DNA from 3 places in the Neobacillus sedimentimangrovi genome. Region 2 is predicted to be linked to each of the others. Evidence: riboswitches for the same ligand, from Rfam matches in the RefSeq annotation. Region 2 holds a riboswitch; each other region holds the start of a gene.
The links. Region 2 has a riboswitch for S-adenosylmethionine ahead of mtnK (S-methyl-5-thioribose kinase). Riboswitches for the same ligand answer to the same signal wherever they lie in the genome.
Positions count from the first base shown of each region.

Region 1: another riboswitch for S-adenosylmethionine. It lies ahead of GZA11_RS03955 (methionine ABC transporter ATP-binding protein); the one in region 2 lies ahead of mtnK (S-methyl-5-thioribose kinase).
Region 3: another riboswitch for S-adenosylmethionine. It lies ahead of GZA11_RS09740 (methionine biosynthesis PLP-dependent protein); the one in region 2 lies ahead of mtnK (S-methyl-5-thioribose kinase).

Region 1 is NZ_JAAFZF010000006.1:4,960-12,980, reverse strand. Features, by position in the region: gene GZA11_RS03960 (O-acetylhomoserine aminocarboxypropyltransferase/cysteine synthase family protein) at 1-1,056, shown strand, start outside; SAM riboswitch class I at 1,173-1,283, shown strand; gene GZA11_RS03955 (methionine ABC transporter ATP-binding protein) at 1,447-2,472, shown strand; gene GZA11_RS03950 (methionine ABC transporter permease) at 2,510-3,139, shown strand; gene GZA11_RS03945 (MetQ/NlpA family ABC transporter substrate-binding protein) at 3,155-4,006, shown strand; gene sufC (Fe-S cluster assembly ATPase SufC) at 4,386-5,171, shown strand; gene sufD (Fe-S cluster assembly protein SufD) at 5,195-6,496, shown strand; gene GZA11_RS03930 (cysteine desulfurase) at 6,496-7,725, shown strand; gene sufU (Fe-S cluster assembly sulfur transfer protein SufU) at 7,715-8,021, shown strand, end outside.
Region 2 is NZ_JAAFZF010000039.1:18,986-27,006, forward strand. Features, by position in the region: gene GZA11_RS12375 (thiamine pyrophosphate-dependent enzyme) at 1-2,289, shown strand, start outside; gene mtnK (S-methyl-5-thioribose kinase) at 2,440-3,624, opposite strand; SAM riboswitch class I at 3,737-3,892, opposite strand; gene GZA11_RS12385 (pyridoxal phosphate-dependent aminotransferase) at 4,066-5,244, shown strand; SAM riboswitch class I at 5,326-5,434, shown strand; gene mtnW (2,3-diketo-5-methylthiopentyl-1-phosphate enolase) at 5,511-6,725, shown strand; gene GZA11_RS12395 (2-hydroxy-3-keto-5-methylthiopentenyl-1-phosphate phosphatase) at 6,722-7,396, shown strand; gene GZA11_RS12400 (methylthioribulose 1-phosphate dehydratase) at 7,390-8,019, shown strand.
Region 3 is NZ_JAAFZF010000025.1:9,122-17,142, forward strand. Features, by position in the region: gene GZA11_RS09730 (bifunctional homocysteine S-methyltransferase/methylenetetrahydrofolate reductase) at 1-367, opposite strand, end outside; gene metC (cystathionine beta-lyase) at 370-1,557, opposite strand; gene GZA11_RS09740 (methionine biosynthesis PLP-dependent protein) at 1,557-2,669, opposite strand; SAM riboswitch class I at 2,811-2,925, opposite strand; gene GZA11_RS09745 (lactonase family protein) at 3,048-4,097, opposite strand; gene GZA11_RS09750 (polysaccharide deacetylase family protein) at 5,047-5,613, shown strand; gene GZA11_RS09755 (YesL family protein) at 5,667-6,284, opposite strand; gene GZA11_RS09760 (sensor histidine kinase) at 6,442-8,021, shown strand, end outside.

The DNA.
Region 1 (8,021 bases), on a different contig from region 2:
AGTGGTATGGCAGCCATAACGCTCGCGATTCTTAACCTTGCCGAAGCTGGAGATGAAATTGTGTCAGCTTCCACACTATATGGTGGAACATACAATTTATTTGCTGTGACTCTTCCTAAATACGGGATTAACGTAAAGTTCGTCGACCCAGAGGATCCGGAGAATTTCCGGGCAGCTATTACGGAAAAAACAAAAGCGGTCTTTGCTGAAACTGTTGGAAATCCAAGTTTGCGCGTGTTGGATATCGAAAAAGTGGCAAATATTGCACATGAAGCGGGTATTCCATTAATTGTTGATAATACTTTTGCCACTCCATATTTATGCCGTCCGATTGAGCATGGGGCAGATATTGTGGTTCACTCTGCTACAAAGTGGCTGTTAGGAAATGGTACGACAACAGGAGGCATCATTGTAGATGGTGGTAAATTTGATTGGAATTCTCCGAAATTCCCTGGCTTCACTACTCCAGATCCAAGCTACAATAACCTTGTTTATGCGGAGGCACTGGGACCACTTGCGTATATTATTAAAGCACGTGTTCAACTGCTTAGAGACATGGGACCTTCGTTAAGTCCACAAAATGCGTTTCAATTTGTATTAGGATTGGAAACATTGCATGTGCGTATGAAAGAGCATGTAGCCAATGCGAAAGAGGTCGTTAAGTACTTGAAGAACCATCCAGCGGTCGAGTGGGTTTCTTATCCAGGGGATGCTTCTCACCCTGACTATGAGCTTGCTCAAAAGTATCTGCCTAAAGGGGCTGGTTCAATTGTTATCTTCGGAATAAAAGGTGGAAGAGAAGCTGGGGCAAAATTAATAGATTCCATTAAGATTTGGGCGCATGTAGCGAATGTCGGTGATGCCAAGAGCTTGATTATTCACCCGGCAAGCACCACCCATCAACAGCTCGATGTGGAAGGATTAAAGGCATCTGGTGTGTCAGAAGACTTAATTCGTTTATCTATTGGGATTGAAAATGTAGAGGATTTAATTGAAGATTTAGAAGATGCCATTGAAGTAGCAACAGGTATTACCTCTTTGAAAACGAAAGCCTAAGTATTATTAAAAATTTCCATTGACACCTGTTTTTATCCGTGATACGATAGCCTTCGTAAAATATTTTCTGACTTATACACAGCGATGTGTTAACTGAATATAGGATTGCTTAAACGCTCTTATCAAGAGAGGTGGAGGGATGTGCCCAATGAAGCCCGGCAACCGTCAATTCTTTGAATTGAAATGGTGCCAATTCACACAAAGCATTTTGCTTTGAGAGATGGGAGAAAGGATTGTTGTTTTATGATGCCTTTCTGCCTGTGCAGAAAGGCATTTTTTTATAAGATCATATTGGGGGCAAGAAATTCCTTTTTGCCCGCCAATGATAGAATCCTTTTCAGAAAAAAAGTCAAAATATAAATTTAATTCGGATAAGAAGCAGGTGAGTTCATGATATCGATCAAAAACGTCCGAAAGATTTTTCCTTCCAAGCATGGCCTGCTTAAAGCTGTGGATGAAGTGAATCTTGAAATTAAAGAAGGCGAAATCTTCGGAATCATCGGATATAGTGGTGCCGGAAAGAGTACTTTAATTCGTATGCTGAATGGTTTGGAAATTCCAACAGATGGTTCTGTAACAGTGGCGGGCCGGGAAATTTCCAAAATTAAAGGAAGCGAGCTTCGGCAGGCAAGGCAAGAAATTAGTATGATTTTTCAGCATTTCAACCTTTTGTGGTCAAGAACAGTTAGTGAAAATATTGCTTTCCCATTAGAAATTGCTGGTGTGAAAGCCCCAGAGAGGAAAAAACGGGTAGCCGAGTTGATTAAATTAGTTGGTCTAGAAGGTAGAGAAGATGCCTATCCATCTCAACTAAGTGGAGGTCAGAAGCAAAGGGTCGGGATTGCTCGAGCGCTGGCAAATAATCCAAAAGTTTTGCTTTGTGATGAAGCAACCTCTGCACTTGATCCACAGACTACAGATTCCATTTTGGATCTATTAGTCGATATTAACAAAAAACTAGGTTTAACGATTGTGTTAATTACCCATGAAATGCATGTCATCAGGAAAATCTGTCATCGTGTAGCTGTTATGGAAAGTGGAAGAATTGTTGAACTTGGTCAGGTTCTAGATGTGTTTAAAAACCCTAAACAGCCGATTACAAAGCGATTTGTTCAACAAGTGACAGAGCCGGAAGAAGCAAAAGAAACCATCGAGCATTTACTGGAGCGTTATCATTCAGGTTCCATTGTCAAGTTAACCTTTATTGGTGATTCTGCTGAACAGCCACTGATCACCCATCTAATTCGTCATCACCATGTGACAGTCAATATATTACAAGGTAAGATTTCGCAAACGCAAAGCGGTTCGTACGGATCTCTTTTCATTCATATCGACGGGGACCAAGCAGAAATCAGTAGAGCCATAGAATATATTCGTTCCCAAAAGGTAGGAGTGGAGGTGGTTACAGGTGAATAATCAAGAAGGTTACTTTCAAAATGTCGATTGGTCGGCGATGTGGCAGGCAACGGTGGAAACTTTATATATGACGGGCATTTCCGTATTGATTACATTTGTGTTGGGCATCATTCTTGGTATGCTTTTATTCTTAACATCACCGGGAAATTTATGGGCAAATAAGCCGATTAACTTAGTCATAAGTGCAATCGTAAATATTTTCCGTTCCATACCATTTATTATTTTGATTGTATTATTAATTCCATTAACCATGTTAATCTTTCAAACAATGATTGGCGAAAATGCAGCATTGCCAGCTTTAATTATTGGTTCCGCTCCGTTCTATGCAAGAATGGTTGAAATTGGCCTTCGTGAAATTGATAAAGGTGTTATTGAAGCTGCCAAATCCATGGGAGCAACTACGGGAACGATTATTTGGAAGGTATTGTTACCGGAATCCATGCCGGCACTTGTTTCCGGAATTACGGTAACAGCCATTGCCTTGGTTAGCTATACAGCCATGGCGGGTGTCATAGGTGCAGGAGGATTGGGAAATCTCGCCTATCTTCAAGGATTCCAGCGAGGACATAATGACGTAACCTTGGTTGCTACCATTATCATTTTAGTTATAGTATTTGCGATTCAATTTATTGGTGATTTTATCACTTCAAAATTAGATAAACGATAAAGGGGAGTTTAGACAATGAAAAAATGGTTAAGTGTATTTTTTGCTTTAACGCTTGCTTTTGTTCTTGCTGCTTGTGGAACAGGAAATGACAAAGAAAACGCTGGAGATAGCGGGGATAAAGCATCGAAAGAAACAAAAACATTAGTGGTCGGTGCATCCAACGTACCACATGCTGAAATTTTAGAAGAAGCAAAACCACTATTAAAGGAGAAAGGCATTGACCTGAAAATCGAGACATTCCAAGATTATGTATTACCTAACAAGTCTTTAGCATCTAAAGAATTGGATGCTAACTACTTCCAGCATATCCCTTACTTGAATGCTCAAAATGAAGAATTCGGTTATGGATTTGTCAATGCAGGTGGTATCCATATTGAGCCAATTGGTGTTTATTCCAAAAAGTACAAAAAACTTAGCGACCTTCCAGAAGGTGCACATCTTATCATGAGTAACTCTGTCGCTGACCATGGGCGTCTTTTATCCTTACTTGAAAAAGAAGGACTAATTAAATTAAAAGACGGCATTGATAAGACAAAAGCTGAAATTAAAGATGTAGTAGAGAATCCTAAGAAGCTTAAATTTGATGCAAACTATGAGGCAGCACTTCTTCCGCAAATCTATAATAAAGGTGAAGGGGATGCCGTGTTAATCAACTCTAACTACGCGATCGATGCCGGCTTAAATCCATTAAAAGATTCAATCGCTATTGAAGATAAAGAGTCTCCATATGTAAACGTCATTGCCGTTCGTAAAGGGGACGAAAATAGAGAAAAAATCAAGGCGCTTATCGAAGTTCTACATTCAAAAGAAATCCAAGATTTCATTTTAGAAAAATATGATGGTGCTGTTGTACCAGTATCTGAATAATTAATATAAGTAGAAAAAAGGTTAGAAAAGTCAGTGAGGATGATTCACTGGCTTTTCTTATTTCTTTACATTGAAACAAGATTTGATGGTAAAAATAGATTTGATATGTACCATTGGCAATTATATTGAAAATGGGTTATGATTTTATTCGAGTTTATTTTACATATTTTTTATCTACTATGAATATCTGAAATTTGATTCTAATCTGAAATTCATTCTCAATTAGCCATCCTTTATTGAAAATAAAAGCTAGGTTTATACAGTATAAAGGTTGCTAACACCTTTAATTTGTTATAAGATTGTAATGAGAATAAATTGAGAATGATGTTAGAGACGTTAGGATCTGATAATACAAACATTCTTTGTCGGAGGTATTAATATGGCTGGATCAACTTTAACAATCAAGGATTTACATGTGGCAATTGATGGAAAAGAAATTTTAAAAGGTGTAAACCTTGAAGTAAAAGGCGGAGAGATTCACGCAATCATGGGACCAAACGGAACTGGTAAATCCACTTTATCAGCAGCGATCATGGGTCATCCAAAATATGAAGTAACAAGTGGTAGCATCACACTAGATGGTCAAGATGTTTTAGAAATGGAAGTAGATGAGCGTGCACGTGCTGGTCTATTTTTAGCCATGCAATATCCAAGTGAAATCACTGGTGTAACAAATGCAGACTTTTTACGTTCAGCGATCAACAGCCGTCTAGGAGAAGGAAACGAAATTTCATTAATGAAATTTATCCGTAAAATGGATGAAAAGATGGAATTCCTTGAAATGGATTTAGACATGGCGCAACGTTACTTAAATGAAGGTTTCTCAGGTGGGGAGAAAAAACGGAACGAAATTTTACAATTAATGATGTTGGAACCAAAAATTGCGATCCTCGATGAGATTGACTCCGGACTTGATATCGATGCCCTTAAGGTTGTATCAAAAGGTGTCAATAGTATGCGTGGTGAAGATTTTGGATGCTTAATTATCACTCACTATCAGCGTCTTTTAAACTATATTACTCCTGACTATGTGCATGTTATGATGCAAGGCCGTGTTGTTAAATCTGGAGGACCGGAACTGGCTCAACGTTTAGAGGCAGAAGGATACGACTGGATTAAGAAAGAACTTGGGATCGAAGACGAAACAGTTGGGCAAGAAGCGTAAGACTTGCGGTTAGGAGGATGAACATGACAATCGAAACAATTGATAAAGGTATCGTCAGCTCTTTTTCCAAAGAAATGAGCGAGCCTGCCTGGTTTGAAGAGCTTAGGCTAAAGGCATTAGCCGAGTTTGAAGAGCTTCCAATGCCAAAACCGGATAAAACCAAAATTGATAAGTGGAACTTCACAAATTTTAATCAGTATACCGTTAAAAGTGAAGCCTTCACATCTTTGGCGGATCTTCCGGATGAAGTGAAAGCACTCGTGGATGTGGATGCAGGTAACCAAAATTTATACATCCAACGCAATCAGACTCCGGCATATTTGACCTTGTCTGATGAGCTAAAAAAACAGGGTGTAATTTTTACTGATATTTTTACTGCAGCCCGCGAACACGGTGACTTATTGAAAAAATATTATATGACACAAGCGATTAATGCAGATGAGCATCGTCTAACTGCTTTGCATGCAGCGCTTGTAAACGGCGGCATATTCTTATATGTTCCAAAAAACGTTCAAATCACCGAACCAATTCAGGCAGTATTCTTACATGATAATAATGAAGCAAATCTCTTTAACCATGTGCTTGTGGTTGCGGATGATAATAGTTCTGTTACGTATGTTGAAAACTACATTTCCACAATGGAAACATCTAACACATTAGCGAACATTTTAACAGAGGTAATCGCGAATACGAATGCCCGAGTACAATATGGAGCGGTTGATAATTTGGCAAAAGGGGTTACTACTTATGTAAACCGCCGTGGGGTAACCGGCCGTGATTCCCGTATCGAATGGGCGCTTGGATTAATGAACGAAGGCAATACCATTTCTGAAAATACAACGAACCTACTTGGTGATGGTTCCTATGGTGATACAAAAACCGTAGTAGTTGGACGTGGTGAGCAAATCCAAAACTTCACTACTAAGGTGGTTCACTTTGGTAAACATACAGAAGGTTATATCTTGAAGCACGGTGTAATGAAGGACAGCGCTACTTCTATTTTTAACGGAATCGGAAAAATTGAGCATGGTGCTTCCAAATCTAACGCTGAACAAGAGTCTCGCGTATTAATGCTTAGCGAAAAAGCACGCGGAGATGCCAACCCAATTCTATTGATCGACGAAGATGATGTAACAGCAGGACATGCGGCATCTGTTGGACGTGTAGATCCTACTCAACTTTATTATCTAATGAGCCGGGGAATTCCAAAGGCAGAAGCAGAACGCTTAGTTATTCATGGTTTCCTTGCGCCGGTGGTAAATCAACTTCCAATTGAAAAAGTAAAACAGCAATTGACGGAAGTTATTGAAAGGAAAGTAAGATAATGAATATCCAAGATATTCGCAAACAGTTTCCGATTTTGGACCAGGAAGTAAACGGGAAGCCTCTTGTTTACTTAGACAGTGCGGCTACATCTCAAAAACCGATTCAGGTGATTGAAACCCTTGAAAGATATTACCGTGAGTACAATTCCAACGTCCATCGTGGTGTTCATACATTGGGAACAAAAGCGACGGATGCTTACGAAGGGGCACGGGAAAAAGTTCGAAAGTTCATCAACGCCAAATCGATTCAAGAAGTTATTTTTACGAGAGGGACAACGACGGCCCTTAATACGGTCGCTGCAAGCTATGCTGCTGCGAACTTGAAGGAAGGCGATGAAATTGTTATTTCCTATATGGAGCACCATAGTAATATCATCCCTTGGCAGCAGGTGGCAAAACGAACTGGAGCCCAATTGAAATACCTCCCACTTCAGGAGGATGGAACGATTTCATTAGACGATGTTCGGGCAACTGTTACATCTAATACAAAGATTGTATCGATTATGCAAATTTCCAATGTTCTTGGCGTTATTAATCCGATTAAGGAAATTGCTCAAATTGCGCATGAAAATGGTGCGATTATGGTCGTGGACGGTGCCCAAAGTGCACCACATATGAAAATCGATGTTCAAGATTTAGACTGTGATTTTCTTGGATTCTCCGGCCATAAAATGTGCGGCCCAACTGGTATCGGAGTTTTATATGGTAAAAAGCATTTACTTGAAAACATGGAGCCGATTGAGTTTGGCGGAGAGATGATTGATTTTGTTGAATTGTATGATTCCACATGGAAAGAACTACCTTGGAAGTTCGAAGGGGGTACCCCTATCATTGCTGGTGCGGTAGGTCTTGGCGCAGCAATCGATTTTTTAAATGAAATTGGACTTGATCAAATTGCAGAACATGAACGTAAACTCGCTGCCTATGCACTTGAAAAAATGGCAGAGATCGAAGGTATTCAAATATATGGTCCGCTAGATCCAGCCAAACGTGCCGGAGTTGTCACATTTAATATTCAGGATGTGCATCCGCATGATGTGGCAACGGTCTTAGATGCAGAAGGGATCGCAGTCCGCGCCGGCCATCATTGTGCCCAACCATTGATGAGATGGTTAAAAGCAACAGCTACAGCTCGCGCCAGCTTTTACCTATATAATACGGAAGAAGATATTGATAAACTTGTTGAAGGGCTTGTCAAAACAAAGGAGTATTTCAGTGATGTCTTCTAATAACTTAGATCAATTGTACCGCCAAGTCATTATGGATCATTATAAAAATCCCCGTAATCGCGGTATCTTAGAGGATGGCAATTTGACGATTGATATGAACAACCCTACTTGTGGTGACCGGATTCGTTTAACAATCAAGGTCGAGGACGGCATTGTAAGTGATGCCAAATTTGAAGGCGAAGGTTGTTCCATTTCCATGTCATCTGCCTCTATGATGACCCAAGCGATCAAAGGGAAAAATATAGATGACGCATTAAAATTGTCTAAGATTTTTTCCAATATGATGCAAGGGAAAG
Region 2 (8,021 bases):
ATTTTAGAAGACAAATTAATAGAGCAAGGAATGGCAGAACAGGTTACTACTTTTGAATCTGGTAATGAAATGGCTGCTATGGCTGCAGCTCAAATTAATTATCATATCATGGGCTATTTCCCAATAACACCTTCAACTGAGGTAGCACAAATTTTAGACCAAATGAAAGCACGTGGTGAACATGATATTAAGCTAATTCCTGCAGATGGTGAGCATGGCTCAGCAGGGATTTGTTATGGAGCGGCGGCAACGGGCGCTCGTGTCTTCAATGCTACAAGTGCAAATGGACTTTTGTATATGATAGAACAGCTTCCAGTACAAGCAGGAACACGTTTTCCAATGGTAATGAATCTAGTAACACGTGCCGTCAGTGGACCTCTTGATATTCGTGGTGATCATTCTGATCTTTATTACGCATTAAACACAGGATGGGTTATTTTAACGGCAAGAACGCCACAAGCCGTTTACGATATGAATATTATGGCATTAAAAATTGCTGAACACGCTAAGGTTCGATTGCCTGTCATTGTTGCTTATGATGGTTTCTTTACTTCTCATCAGAAGCGACGTGTCCAATACTTTAAAGACCGCCGCGTTGTTCAGCAGTTTGTCGGTGAATGCCCAACGGACTATCATTTTATTAGAGATCCGAAAAAACCTGTAACAATCGGAGCTCACATGAATGGTGAAGACTTGATGAACAATCATTTCCAACAGTCTGAAGCTATGTACCATGCCGGGGAAATTTTCAAGGAAGTTGCTTGTGAATATGCTAAACTATCAGGTAGAGAATATCCTGTGCTAGATTTATATAAAATGGAAGATGCAGAAGTTGCACTTTTTCTATTAAACTCTGCAGCTGAATCAGCAAAGGATGTAGTGGATCAACTTCGTGCCCAAGGAGTAAAAGCGGGGGTTATCAGTCCCAACATTATTCGTCCTTTCCCAGCCAAGGAGATTCGTGAAGCATTAAAAAATGTAAAGGCATTACTAGTTGGTGAACGGGCCGATTCTTATGGGGCACATGGTGCAAATCTAACGCATGAAGTGAAATCAGCCCTTCAGGATGATAAGGACAATCAAACAATTGTGTTATGCCGCATATTTGGCCTTGGTGGTAAAGATTTTTATGCCAGTGATGCACATGAATTTTTCAAAATGGCGATTGATGCCATGGAAAAAGGTTATGCTGAAAAGCCATTTGATTATTATGGTCACATACCGGGTGACCCTGAAAAAATTCTAAAACCTGTTATCACTCCGCAGCATGGTGATGTATTTAAAACAGGATTGATCGAAGTGAAAATGGATGAAGAAACGCAGAAGTTAAAGGTAAAAATTCCGCCACTTCGCGCGCTGACATCTAAACCAAAGCGGATTGCTTCCGGCCACGGAGCCTGCCCGGGATGCGGTATTTTTGGTGGTCTTGAATTATTCTTTAAAGGGATTGAGGGGGATATTGTCACTCTGTTCCAAACGGGGTGTGCATATGTAACAACTACGGCCTATCCATACAGCTCCCATAAGCAAACGATGATTCATAATTTATTCCAGAATGGGGCAGCTACTTTATCTGGTACAGTTGAAGCGTTTATGGAATTAAAGCGGCGTGGAGAAATTCAGGTTTCTGATGATGCAACATTTGTCATGATTACCGGTGATGGTGGCATGGATATTGGAATGGGGTCTGCCATCGGAACAGCCCTTCGCGGTCATAAACTAATCATGCTCGAATATGATAACGAGGGGTACATGAATACTGGTTCACAAATGTCCTATTCCACCCCAATTGGACATATGACAAGTACATCTGGTGTTGGAAAAGTTCAAAAAGGAAAGACATTCCACCATAAGGATACCGTACAAATTATGGCAGCGACCAATATTCCTTATGTCTTTACAGGATCTGAAGCATTTCCGCAGGATTTAGTGAAAAAAGGCGCAAAGGCTCAATGGTATGCTCAAAATGTCGGTCCTGTGTACGGAAAACTATTAATTACATGTCCATTAAATTGGAAATCTGAAGACCGATATGGAACTAAAATACTAGAAGCGGCTGTAAATTCCTGCTTCTTCCCACTATATGAAGTTGAACAAGGTGTAACAACGATCACTTATAATCCGGAAGAAAAGAATAAGCGTGTATCGGTTACAGAATGGTTTAAGTATATGGGAAAAACGAAACACTTGTTAAAAGAGGAAAACAAACCGATCTTGGAAGAATTTGAGGCTGAGGTAGAAAAAAGATGGCAACGCCTCAAAGCCATGCATGAAAATCCATTATTATAAGATTATAAAGGGGCTGTCTAAGTCCATTTAAGAGAAAAATGAACCCAAATTAAAAACCCAAGAATGTTGATTTAACAGCATTCTTGGGTTTTGCTATTATAAAGATTTCGGCTGAAATACCACTTTCCGGACAGCCCCTTTTTCTTTACTCTAAACTATTTCTTTAACTGTACGGATAAATTCAGAAAGGTCTCTAATCTCTTTTCGTTTTTTTATAAGATTCTTTCCTAGTTCAAGCGTTTTTTGTTTTGCAGCCAGTCTAGTTTGTTCATCTTGAATACTATCCAAATCTGCTACATGTGCTAGGCCGATTGTTCTGCGGATTAATTCGCAGCCTGTATAACCAAGGGCATCCTCGAAATATTTGGCTAGATGATAATGTAAAAAGGATGTTGTGTTTGCTAACGGCTCTTTATTTTCCTTTTCCCACAGCTGTGAGAATTGAACTTGGAACACATTCCAAACCGTTTCCACATGTTGGATAAATACATCACGGTGTTTTTCATTCACAATGACTTGGAACAACAGGTTGGCAAAAACCTGGCCAATATCGAAACCAGCTGGTCCATAGAAGGCGAATTCAGGATCAATTATTTTTGTTTGTTGATTATCAGCAAACATGCTTCCTGTATGCAAATCACCGTGAAGGAGAACTTCTGCGTCAGTTAAAAAGATTTTTTTCAACACGTTAACATGAAACTTTAACTCCTCATCCTTCCATAGTTCTTCTACTGCAGGCCGCAAACCTTCCTCAAATTCATTTGTTTCCGCATCAAAGTAAGGATCCGTAAAAATTAGGTCTTCGGTAATTTTACAAAGCTCGGGATTAATAAATTTTTGAACTTGTTCCTTTTTAGCCCCAGAACCAAGACCGTAATCGGATGTAAAAAATAAAGTTTTGGCTAAATATTCACCAAGGTGTAAAGAGATAAGCGGAAAAGTCTCACCTTGGATAAATCCTTTACGGGCAATTGATAAGTGAGAAAGGTCTTCCATTACAGTAATGGCTAATTGATCATCTGTGTAATATACCTTTGGAACATAATCCGGAGCAATTTGTCCAAAAGTTTTTAAGGCATCAGCTTCAATTTTTGCCCGATGAAGGGTTAGTGGCCAACTTTCACCTACAACCTTTGCGTATGGCAGGGCTTGTTTAATGATGATACTTTGGTTATGTTTTTGATCGACAATATGAAAAACTAGATTGAGGTTTCCGTCACCAATTTCCTTGCAGGTTAAATCAGCATCTTCAGGAAATAGCTTTAAATCTAAAGCCTTTTTAATTGCAGTTTTTTCGTTTAATGGTTGATAGATTAATGGATTTAAAACGGTCATCAATATTACCTCCTTAGTTTGAGGAAAATTCCATGCGAACTCAATTACAAACCAAATAAAAAGCCTCTTTCTGATTGAAAGAGGCTGCGAAGACGATATTTGTCTGTCGTACCTCTTATCTTTCAGAAAGATTAACTTTCTGTTGGAATTAGCACCGTGCCTTACAGGATATCCTGGCGCGGAAGAAAAGCGCCCCATTTCACAATGGTATTACGGTCGGTTGCTGGGCTTCAATGGGCCAAATCCCTCAGCCAGCTCTTGATAAGAGTAGTTATTTTATAAAATTTTATCGATTCTTAAAAAATATATCAGTTCAATTGTGTAGATGTCAATCATTTTCGAAAATTATTTATTTTCCCTTTACAATTCCTAATAAAAGTTTTAATATTGTTAGCTAGTATTCTAGTGAAAATTGAATCAAGGTAAAGTAGGTGAGAGAAATTGAAACAGTTTCCACGATCAGATTTATTAAATCGCCTTCCGAAACAATTTTTTGCATCCCTTGTTAAAAAAGCAGGTCAATATATAGAAAAAGGCTTTGATGTAATTAATCTGGGACAGGGAAATCCTGATCAACCAACACCAGACCATATTGTTTCCAAACTTCAGGAGGCAGCAACTAATCCCATAAATCATAAATATTCCCCATTTCAAGGGTTTGGATATTTAAAGCAAGCTGTTGCCGATTTTTATCAAAGGGAATATGGAGTTAAGATTCATCCTGAAAAAGAAGTTGCCATATTATTCGGAGGTAAGGCTGGATTAGTTGAACTTCCCCAATGTTTATTAAATCCTGGAGATAATGTACTAGTTCCAGATCCCGGTTATCCTGATTATTGGTCAGGAGTGGCCATGGCAAAAGCAGAAATGGTTACCATGCCGTTAAAAGAAGAAAATCAATTTTTGCCAAAATACGATGAAATTGCTGATGATGTATTGGAAAAGGCAAAACTAATGTTCCTCAATTATCCAAATAATCCAACAGGGGTAATTGCTACACCCGATTTTTTCGCGGAAACCGTTGAACTGGCAGAAAAATATGATATATGCATTGTCCATGACTTTGCCTATGGAGCAATTGGATTTGATGGTGTAAAACCGACAAGCTTCCTCCAAACAAAAGGGGCAAAAGAAGTGGGCATTGAAATTTACACCTTATCTAAAACATATAATATGGCTGGATGGCGTGTTGCTTTTGCAGTAGGTAATGAAAGTGTTATTTCTTCACTGGAACTGTTACAGGACCACCTTTATGTCAGTTTGTTTGGTGCTGTTCAAGAGGCAGCAGCAATGGCGCTGACAGGACCTCAAGATTGTGTGAGGGAATTGAATCAAATGTATGAACGGAGGAGGAATGTCCTCATTGAAGGCCTCCGGTCCATTGGTTGGAATGTTACCGCTCCTAAAGGTTCATTTTTTGCTTGGTTAAAAGTACCGCAGGGCTTTACTTCCGAGGAGTTTGCAAATTTTCTTTTGGAAAAAGCCCATATCATAGTAGCGCCCGGAATTGGATTTGGTACTTATGGAGAAGGCTATGTCCGAGTTGGCTTATTATCTTCTGAAGAACGCTTGAAAGAGGCTGTCAGAAGAATAAGCAGTTTAGAAATTTTTAAAAAATAGGTTGACAATATTTTGTTTTCTTGGGATAATCCAAAATAAGTTAATTCACTTGAAAACAATAAATACGGAAAAATAATCATTTTCTTATCAAGAGCAGGCGGAGGGACTAGCCCAATGAAGCCCGGCAACCGACCTTACCCATTGTAAGGCACGGTGCTAATTCTTGCAGCGGGAAGCTGAAAGATGAGAAGATGTTAGTAATGTCTGCTAACCTCTTCTTTTCGAAGAGGTTTTTTTATTGCAGAAAATGAAAAGGAAGTGTCATAATGTCTGAATTAATTGCTACTTATCTACTACATGATGAAAAAAATCCAGACAAGAAAGCGGAAGATATTGCCTTAGGACTGACAGTCGGTTCTTGGACGAAACTTCCTGAACTTGAACAAAACCAATTGCGTAAGCACAAAGGTCGAGTGGTATCGATTGAGGGTTTACCTTCGGAACAGGATAATCAAACATTAATCCGAATTGCCTACCCGACAATCAATTTTTCTAGTGACCTACCTGCAATCTTAACAACGGTTTTTGGGAAACTTTCCCTAGATGGAAAAATAAAATTAATAGATTTACAATTCGATGATCTTTTAAAAAGTCAATTTCCAGGTCCAAGGTTTGGAATTGAAGGGATTCGTAAGAAATTAAATGTGTTTGATAGACCATTGGTAATGAGTATTTTTAAAGGTGTGCTTGGTAAGGATATTCATTTTTTGACTGAACAGCTAAAAGAGCAGGCCCTAGGTGGGATTGATCTGGTAAAGGACGATGAAATTTTGTTTGAAAATGAATTGACACCTTTTGAAAAACGTATCTTTAATGGGAAAAGGGCCCTTCAGGAAGTCTATGAAGAAACGGGACATCGTACTCTTTATGCCGTTAATTTGACTGGAAGAACGTATCAACTTAGAGATAAAGCGAGAAAAGCAGCTGAAATTGGTGCGGATGTGCTCCTTTTCAATGTTTTCACTTATGGTCTCGATGTCCTTCAAGAGTTGAGAGAAGATGAGGAAATTGCTTTGCCAATTATGGCACACCCGTCTTTTAGCGGAGCGTTCACTTCTTCTCCTATTTATGGTATCTCCCATTCTCTTTTATTAGGTAAACTTTTACGCTATGCAGGAGCAGATTTTTCATTGTTCCCATCGCCTTATGGAACAGTGGCACTGGAAAAAGACTCTGCCATTGCTATTGCCAGTGAATTAACAAAGCAAGATACACTTAAAACGTCATTTCCTGTTCCATCGGCAGGTATACATCCAGGATTAGTTCCACTATTAATCAAGGATTTTGGAATTGATTCTGTTATTAATGCAGGCGGAGGAGTTCATGGCCATCCGGATGGGGCTCGAGGAGGAGGTCTGGCATTTAGGCAGGCTATTGATACCATACTTCAGGGAAAACTGCTTGCTGAAGGGGCCGAATACTATCCGGAATTAAAAAAAGCTTTGCAACTATGGGGAAATGTTGAGGTGGCTATATCATGACAAAGCCAGTGATTTATTGTGATTTTGATGGAACGATTACCGAAAGTGATAATATAATTGCGATAATGAAAAAATTTGCTCCGCCTGAGTGGGTCGAAATAAAAGACCAAATACTCTCGCAGCAAATTTCCATATGTGAAGGTGTTGGTAAGCTTTTTTCACTCCTACCAAGTAGTATGAAGGAGGAGATCACGACTTTCGCCATTGAAAATGCAAAGATTCGTCCAGGTTTTAAAGAATTAGTTCAATTTGCCCGTGAGGAAAACATCCCGTTTTACATCGTCAGCGGTGGTATTGACTTTTTCGTTAATCCCATTTTGAAGGACTATGGTCCTTTTTCCGGAGTATTTTGTAATGAAGCTGATTTTTCCGGAGATCGAATCAACATCCTTTGGCCGTACACATGTGATAAGTATTGTGATAATAACTGTGGCTGCTGTAAGCCTAGCATTATCCGTAAACTTAATCAAAATGAAGACATTTATAAAATTGTCATTGGCGATTCTGTTACCGATCTTGAGGCAGCAAAAATGGCTGACTTGGTCTTAGCAAGGGATTTACTACAAGAAAAGTGTTTTGAATGGGGAATTAACCATTATGGTTTCGATACATTCTTTGAATGCATTGATGAGATAAAAAAGAGAATTGAGGTGGGAGAATTATCATGTTAGAGGAAAGATGGCGTGAATTAGCTGATGTAAAAGATGAATTGTCTGAGCGAGATTGGTTTATGGGAACAAGTGGAAATTTAGCAATAAAGGTAAGTCATCAGCCGCTTCAATTTTTGGTGACTGCAAGTGGGAAGGATAAACGCAAGAGGACTAATGAAGATTTTCTCCTTGTCGATGAATTTGGCCATCCTGTGGAAGAAACTCATTTGAAACCTTCTGCTGAAACGCTACTCCATTTGGAGATCTATCAAAAAACAAATGCAGGTTGCAGTCTCCATGTTCACACAATTGATAATAATGTGATCTCAGAAATTTACGGTGACCGTGGGGAAATTACGTTTAAAGGTCAAGAATTAATAAAAGCATTTAACAAGTGGGAAGAGGATGATATACTCAAAATTCCGATTATTCATAATTTCGCACACATTCCTACTTTAGCTCGTGCATTTTCTGAACATGTGAAAGAAGATACTGGGGCCGTTCTGATTCGGAACCACGGAATTACTGTGTGGGGCCGTAATGCCTTTGAAGCTAAAAAAATCCTTGAAGCGTCCGAATTTTTATTCCGATACCAATTACGATTACTAGAATACAAACCATATCAATTATTTAAAGTAGTTTAAAA
Region 3 (8,021 bases), on a different contig from region 2:
AGCTCCGTTTAATTTCTTCTAATGAAATCGAATTAGGCTTAATCCCACGGTTGCCACCTATCGTCCCAAGTACAAACGCACGGTTTTTAGCCGCTTTTTTTGCATGATGAACCGCTGCACTGTTAATATCCTTTACAGAATCCTCTAGCCCGTAACGGCTAAGCTTTAAATAGTTTGCTGCATACGTATTGGTTTGGATCACATCAGCACCAGCATTTATGTAGGCTTGGTGGATATGTTGAATTTGCTCGGGATGGGAGAGGTTTAACTCCTCAAAGCAGCAGTCTGTTCCGTATGAATAGAGCAGTGTTCCCATGGCTCCATCAGCGATTAAGATTTGATTTTTTAATTTTTCTAAAAAGCTCATGGTCATTCTCCTTGCTGCAGCACTAATTTTTTCTGTTGCACCTGTTCGAGTGCCTGGGAAAAATCTCTAATTAAATCAGCTGGATTTTCAAGCCCGACAGACAAGCGCAGAAGACTGTTTTTAATTCCACGTTTTTCCCTTTCCGCCTGCGGCATGGCCGCATGTGACATCTTTGCAGGGTAGGATAAAATTGACTCCACTGCTCCTAGACTAACTGCAAATACAGGTAGCTTCACACTTTCGACAAAGGTGCGGACAGCTTCTTCATCGACAAGTTCGAAAGAAAGGACCGCACCGGCTCCTTGAGTTTGTACATCCAGCAATTCTCTCTGCGGATGATTAGGAAGTCCGGGATAAAACACGTTTTTAACAAGCGGATGTTTCTCTAGGAAACTCGCAATTTGCAACGCTGATTTCTGAGAGTGTTCAAGTCGAACATGAAGAGTTTTTAAACCTCTTAAAACGAGCCATGCATCCTGTACACCAAGAACTGCGCCGAAGGAATTTTGTAAAAATCCAAGCCGATTGGCTAAACCTTTATCTTTGACAACAGCAAGTCCTGCCACTACATCACTGTGTCCGGATAAAAACTTTGTTGCACTGTGAAGTACCACATCAGCCCCAAGTTCCAAAGGTTTTTGCAAGGCGGGGGTTTGGAAGGTATTATCGACAAATGTCAGTGCACCAATTTCCTTTGCCATTTGGCTGATAGCTTTTATATCTGTCACCTTTAACAAAGGATTGGACGGGGTTTCAACATAAAATGCTTTCGTATTAGGCTTAATCGCTTGTTTAACATGATCTAAATCTGTCATGTCAACAAAAGAATGCTCAATCCCTAATCTAGAAAGCACTTCTGTAACCATTCGATAAGTTCCGCCATACACATCTTCGGTAATGACGACATGATCACCGGCAGACAGTAATAGGAAAGCCGTTGAAATGGCTGCCATACCGGAAGAAAATGCAAAGCCTTTCACCCCGCACTCCAATTCCGCAATAACCTCTTCTAGCGCTTCGCGGGTTGGATTTAAACTTCGGGCATAATCATATTTACCAAATTGGTCGATATCAAATTGATGAAAGGTGGAGGCGTGCTGAATCGGTACACTGACAGCTCCTGTCACAGAGTCCACTTTATGTCGGTTATGAAGAAGCTTTGTTTCAAAACAATACTCTTCCAATTCCATTAAACAATCACTCCTTTGTTAATTTTGGCAAAGGCTTGCTTTAGGTCGTGAATTAAATCCTCTACATTCTCAATTCCTACAGAAAAACGAAGCAGGCGATTACAAACACCTTTTTCAATTCGAATTTCTTCAGGAATATCTGCATGGGTCTGTGTGGCTGGATACGTGATAAAACTTTCCGTACCGCCAAGACTTTCGGCAAACGAAATCAGCTTTAAATTTTTCAAAAATGGATTAACCCAAGTTTCGTCTTTTATTCGGAAGGAAACCATACCACCACGGCCAGGGTAAAGAACATCTGTAACGGCATCATGTTGAGACAAATATTCCACGATTGCCTTTGCATTTTTTTCATGTCGTTCCATTCGTAGTGCTAAAGTTTTCATTCCACGCATTAATAACCATGAATCAAACGGGCTTAATACACCTCCGGCCCCATTATGATAAAGGGCTAATTGTTCACATAATTCTTTTCCTTTTGCGATGATAAGGCCGGCAAGGACATCGTTATGACCGCCCAAATATTTTGTCGCACTATGAATGACGATATCGGCGCCAAGCTTAATAGGCTGCTGTAAAAGTGGGGTATAGAACGTATTGTCGACAATCAGCAAAATACCATGTTTCTTCGCGATGTCGGCAATAGCAGCAATATCGGCTTCCTGCATGAGGGGGTTGGTAGGAGTCTCGAGAAAGATGGCCTTGGTTTGAGGGGTAATCTTTCTTTCAATTTCCTCCGGACAACCTGTATTGACATATTGACATCGTAATCCCCATTTTTTATAGCCTTTTTCTAAAAGCCGGTAAGTACCTCCGTATAAATCTTCACTGACCAACCATTCATCCCTGGATTGGAATAGAGAAAGGATGGTAAAAATCGCTGCCATGCCAGAGCTACACGCAAACCCTTGATCGCCGCCTTCCAAATCAGCAATGGTCTTTTCAAGGAGCTGGCGTGTTGGATTCCCTGTCCGAATATAGTCAAATCCTGTTGATTGTCCGATACCTTCATGTCGATAGGCGGTTGAAAAATATACAGGAGGATTCACCGTTCCTGTTGCTGTTTCACTTCTGTTTCCGATTTGTGCCAGTTTTGTATCAATTTTGTACATTACACACACTCCTTGTCTTGAAAAAATAGATTGGATATTTTTCAGCTTTAACGCGGTATGGGGATAAAGCTTGTTGATAAAAAAGAAAAAAGCCTTCTATAAGAAGAAGACTTTTGTTCGTACGAAACCATAAGGTCATTCTTCTTATCTCGCAAATTAACATTAATTTGCAGGAATTAGCACCTTTTCAATGGATCATCCATTGAAGGTTGCTGAGGTGTCATCGGGCCTTTCCCTCAACCTCTCTTGATAAGAACTATCAATATTTAAACTTTTTATAAAATTTACTATACTTTTCCTGCTTAGTCAATTCATTTTTATCTGAAAAGTTTGGAACAAATTTCTACAAATGAAAAAAAGCAGGGTTAACCCTGCTTTTTAAACATGTAAAAACTTCACACAAACTGGATGAGGAACGGTGATATCAGATTGAATCAATGAAAGTCGTCCAGAAAATTCATCTCTGGCGAATAAAACGAGATTGCTTGATTCTTGGTTAGAAGCAACGATAAATTTTTCAGAAGGATCCAATGAAAAATCTCGAGGCCAGTCTCCCTCTGTAGAAGTATGCTCGACAAAGGTCAGCTCTCCAGTAGTTCCATTAACACTAAATACCGCAATACTATTATGTCCGCGATTTCCTGCATAGACAAAACGACCATCGGAAGAAATATGAATCGCACTGCCCTGGTTATTTTCTTTGAAATCAGCAGGAAGAGTGGAAATATATTGCTTTTCGGTAAAATGGCCGTTTTCTGGATTATAGGTTAAGACAATAACTTCGGAACTGAATTCTGTCATGATGTAAGCAAACTTACCATTTGGGTGGAAGGTCAAGTGTCGCGGTCCACTGCCGGCTTTTAATGGATGTAGTTTGACCTTCGTCAATGTTCCGTCTTCGTTTATTTTGTATGTAATAAGAGCATCAATACCCAGCTCCACCACCACTACATATTTTTCATCAGGTGTTAATCCAGCATAATGGGTATGGGCCTTTTCCTGTCTTGGATCTGGACCACTGCCTTCATGTTGAATGATGGAAGCAGCAGGCAGAAGAGAGCCATCTTGATGAAGGAGATGGGATTCCACTGTTCCCCTATGGTAATTACCGCTGAATACATATTTGTTTTGGCTGTCAATACTTACATGACAGGGAGGAGCTCCGGCACTTACTTGGCTATTGATAGCAGTTAATTTTCCATTTTCACCAATGGAAAAAGCCTTTAATCCACCTTCTTCACCATCTTTTACTACAGAGTAAAGATAGCGATTGTCTTTACTAATGGCTAAATAGGTAGGGTTAAAGAGCTCTGCAGCCACCTCGATATTTTCAATTTTTCCTTCTTTCGTATTCAAGGTAAAAGAATAGATTCCTTTGCTGTCACCCTTTGTATACGTTCCAATGTAGCCAATGTATTTTTTATTCATGGTTCATTCTCCTTAGAAAGTAATCGAAGTTATTTTAACAAAAAATGCTCAATACTATAATAGATTAAACTTGCTTGAGACTCACTTGATGATAAATCTTGTTCTCCTTTATAAAAATGTTACAACGGTATAAGCTGATACTTCTAAAACAGTAGAAAATTAGGTTTTTCCGTTTTTTCGATAGTCATATGGCCTATTTCATCATTATAACTATTTTTTTCTTGATGCAAATTCCCGTCTACGATAATGTCCTTTTCTATACACTAACATTTTATTCTTTTTTATAAAAGCTCTAAGATAGTATAAACTTTGTTTATTCGATATACAAACTGTTAACAAGATAGTGATTTATAAAAAGAAATGATTGTGATTATGCTTAAATAAGTTACTTATATTAATCTAATACCGGTAATTTATATTCAGAAGAGAGTACTGTTTTAACTATAAACTTAGTTTATTTGATATACAAACAAAGTAATAAGATGCTATAATGAACCTAACAATAACAACCGCTTTATGATATGGTCACCGTTATTTGTAATTTATGAAAGCGTTTTCAACTATTAGTAGAGGAATCTACTTATGGCTTATTTCGAAACGATGAATCCAATCAAATACCTTAGCCGCTAAATACAGTTTAAATTGGTTTAAAGACCTAGTAGCAAAGGGAGAAGTGTTTGATGATTTTTAAAGTGAGGTGGTAGAAGTACCGGCTGGTACCAATGGCTTATTTTTCACGCTATTTATTGTGGGGGAAAGAATACCACATGCAGATTTGAATATTCGTGGAAGCTATAAATAAAAAGTAGTCACATAGTTATGAAGTGGTTTCCAATAAGTAGCTTCATTCATTTGTTGGTTATAGACTTTTTACAAAGAATCCATTTACTAATTTTCGCAGCTTTATCTTGAAAAGGGTTAAGAAAGTTTTTGAGGGAGTGTTCTCTCTATGATTAATGAAATTCAAACACAAAAGAAGGTGGTGGCCATTACGTTTGATGATGGCCCCAATCCCATTTACACGCCTAAAGTATTAAAGATTTTTTCACAAGCAAAAGGAAAGGCAACCTTCTTTATGATAGGGGAACAAATGAGAAACTATCCTGAGCTTGTACAACAAGTGGCTGCTTTAGGCCATGAAATCGGAAGTCATACTTATACTCATCAGAAGCTGTCTCTTTTAAGTTATGAGGATTGTTTATCAGAATTTGAAAAGACAGAAAGATTAATAGAAAAACTTATTGGAATAAAACCAACTGTATTTCGTCCTCCTTTTATGGATTATCATGAGGACATGGTTTCATTGCTTCAACAAAAAGGCTATACCATGATTGGAGCGCTTAATTTGATGGCACAAGATTGGGGGCAGCCAGGGGTCGATCACATCTTAAAGACTACGAGGAATGTCATAAAAAATGGCAGTATTTTGATTTTCCATGATGGTTATGGGAACCGTTCACAAACAATAAAAGCGATCCAAATACTTGTTGCAGAGTTAACAGAACAAGGCTATTAACTTCTAACTGTAAAGCGAGTTACTTGATTTGGATAAAAAAGAGGAAGCAGAAGTTAAATAGTCTGTGCTTCCTTTTGTTTTTTTTCAATTTTTTGAAATGCTGTATAGGAGGTTGCCATAATCAATCCTGCCGTCATACTTCCACCAAAGAAGAAAAACAGGCCAGGTATATATTTTATTACAAAGAAAGAGGTTACAAATCCGATTAACATTAAAATATTCGAAATAGGATTCACCAGCATAATAAAAAATGAATTTTTAAACAGTTGAATAAATGTTACGTTGTAGTGAACGTAAACAGGGAAAATATACAAAACTGTCATTACAATGGCGAAAATTATAAGATACAAAGGAATTTGAATACTCGCATTAACTTTTATAAAGTACAGATCTAAATATATAATACCTGCTAATAAAGCTAAGACAACTCCTAGACCATTACTCCTAAGAAACTCTTTTTTATAGGTACCCCAAAAGGTTTGAAAAATAGGAATGTCACTTTGGCCCATGAGCCATTTACGGATCACAGTAAACATTGCTACGGTTGATGGGCTAATCCCAAAGAGGATTAGTCCGAGGATAGTGAAGCCAATCCAAAGTATATTAAGAAAAGCAAACCTAGAAATCCATTCAGTTAAGGCATATAGATGACTTATTGATCGTTTTTTCATTCCGAATTCCCTTCTTTATAGTGGTTACTATTAACAATTATAGAATATTAAATACATATTGAATATCAATAAATATTGAAATTTACAGAAATTTTATATACTAAAATAATAATGCGTGAATAGTAGAGGAAAAAATAATTTTTTTAAGGGCGATGTTATGTTTTTAAAATTACAAAAATGGAACACCTTGAGGAATCAAATTCTTGTTGTATTTTTAACCGTTATGTTGATCGTTTTAGTGATTGTTAGTTTTATTACGTTTAATAGGGTGTCCGCATTGTTAAAAAACAATGCTGAAAAACAAATTTATCAGACTGCTGTTGAGGCAAATGGTAGATTGGAATCTTTATATAAACAGATAAGTACAAGTTCGAAATTGGTCATGACTAACGATTCGATACAAAGGACTTTAAAAAAAGCGAATCAAGGTTATTCTATCCCTTTTTCTGAACGTCAACAATTGGAAAGGATCATAAATACCATTCAGGCAAATACAGATGGAATTTTTTCCTTTGAGATTTATAAGGATACTAAGAACCGATTAATCCCATTAGATGACACGAATTTAGTTACGATAATTGATAAAAAATGGATTAAACAAGCTGATGATGCGAATGGTAGACTGGTTTGGATTGGTGACGACCCGCGTAACTCCGATAACATACTTGCGCTTAGGCGAATCAACCTTTTCAATCGGGGGTTTGAGAGTGGTGGTTATTTATTGATTAGTATATATCGGGACTATCTTCAGTTTGTCGACCCAGATGAAACAAACATAGAAAATCAGTATTCCATATTATTAGATCATGATTTAAAACCGATTTTATCGAATTATAATCAATCTTTGGACCCCATTATAAAAAATGTTGGGCCTATAATGACATTAAACCAACAGGAGTATATGGTGACAAAACAAAGGTCAAATGAAACTGGGTGGACACTTGTTATTTTAACACCAGTTAAAGCGCTTACGGAAGGAATCAGTGTATTGCGTACAGGAATTATGATTGCAGGGATCATTGGATTTATTATTTTTTTGGTTAGTACACTTTTTCTATCCACTTATATTACAAGACCAATTATTAAATTAACAGAAACGATGCAGCGGGCCAGTGCTGGCTCATTAACGATGAACCCTCATGTTGCTGCTGTCCATGAAATCAGTGAACTGAATAGTACGTATAATCAGCTTGTAAAAGAAACGAACCATCTAATTAAAATGGTCTATCAAAAAGAAATAACACGAAGCCGAAGTGAATTAAAAGCATTACAAGCACAAATTAATCCACATTTTCTTTTTAATACTTTAGATGCCCTTAAGTGGGCTCTTGAAGATAAAGGAGAGGAAGAGTTAGCAGAGTTTGTTGTTGCGATGTCAAACTTGTTTCGTTATACGATCACTAAGCAAACTGATGGGGATTGGGTTCCGATCAAAGATGAAATTGAACATATTGAAAATTATATGGAAATAATGAAGATGCGTTTTGGCAATCAATTAAACTGGCAGCTTAACATGCCTCCTGAAATAGAAAGAATTAAAATTCCAAAATTATTAATTCAACCATTGGTTGAGAATGCAGTCCTTCACGGAGCAGGGAATACAGTTAAGCCATGTACAATATCGGTGTCTATTCGACCTATGGAAGATGGGGAACACCTACAAATCTGTGTGGAAGATGACGGCCCGGGAATAAATCAGGATAAGTTAATCACTATTAAACAGGCTATGCGGTCAGG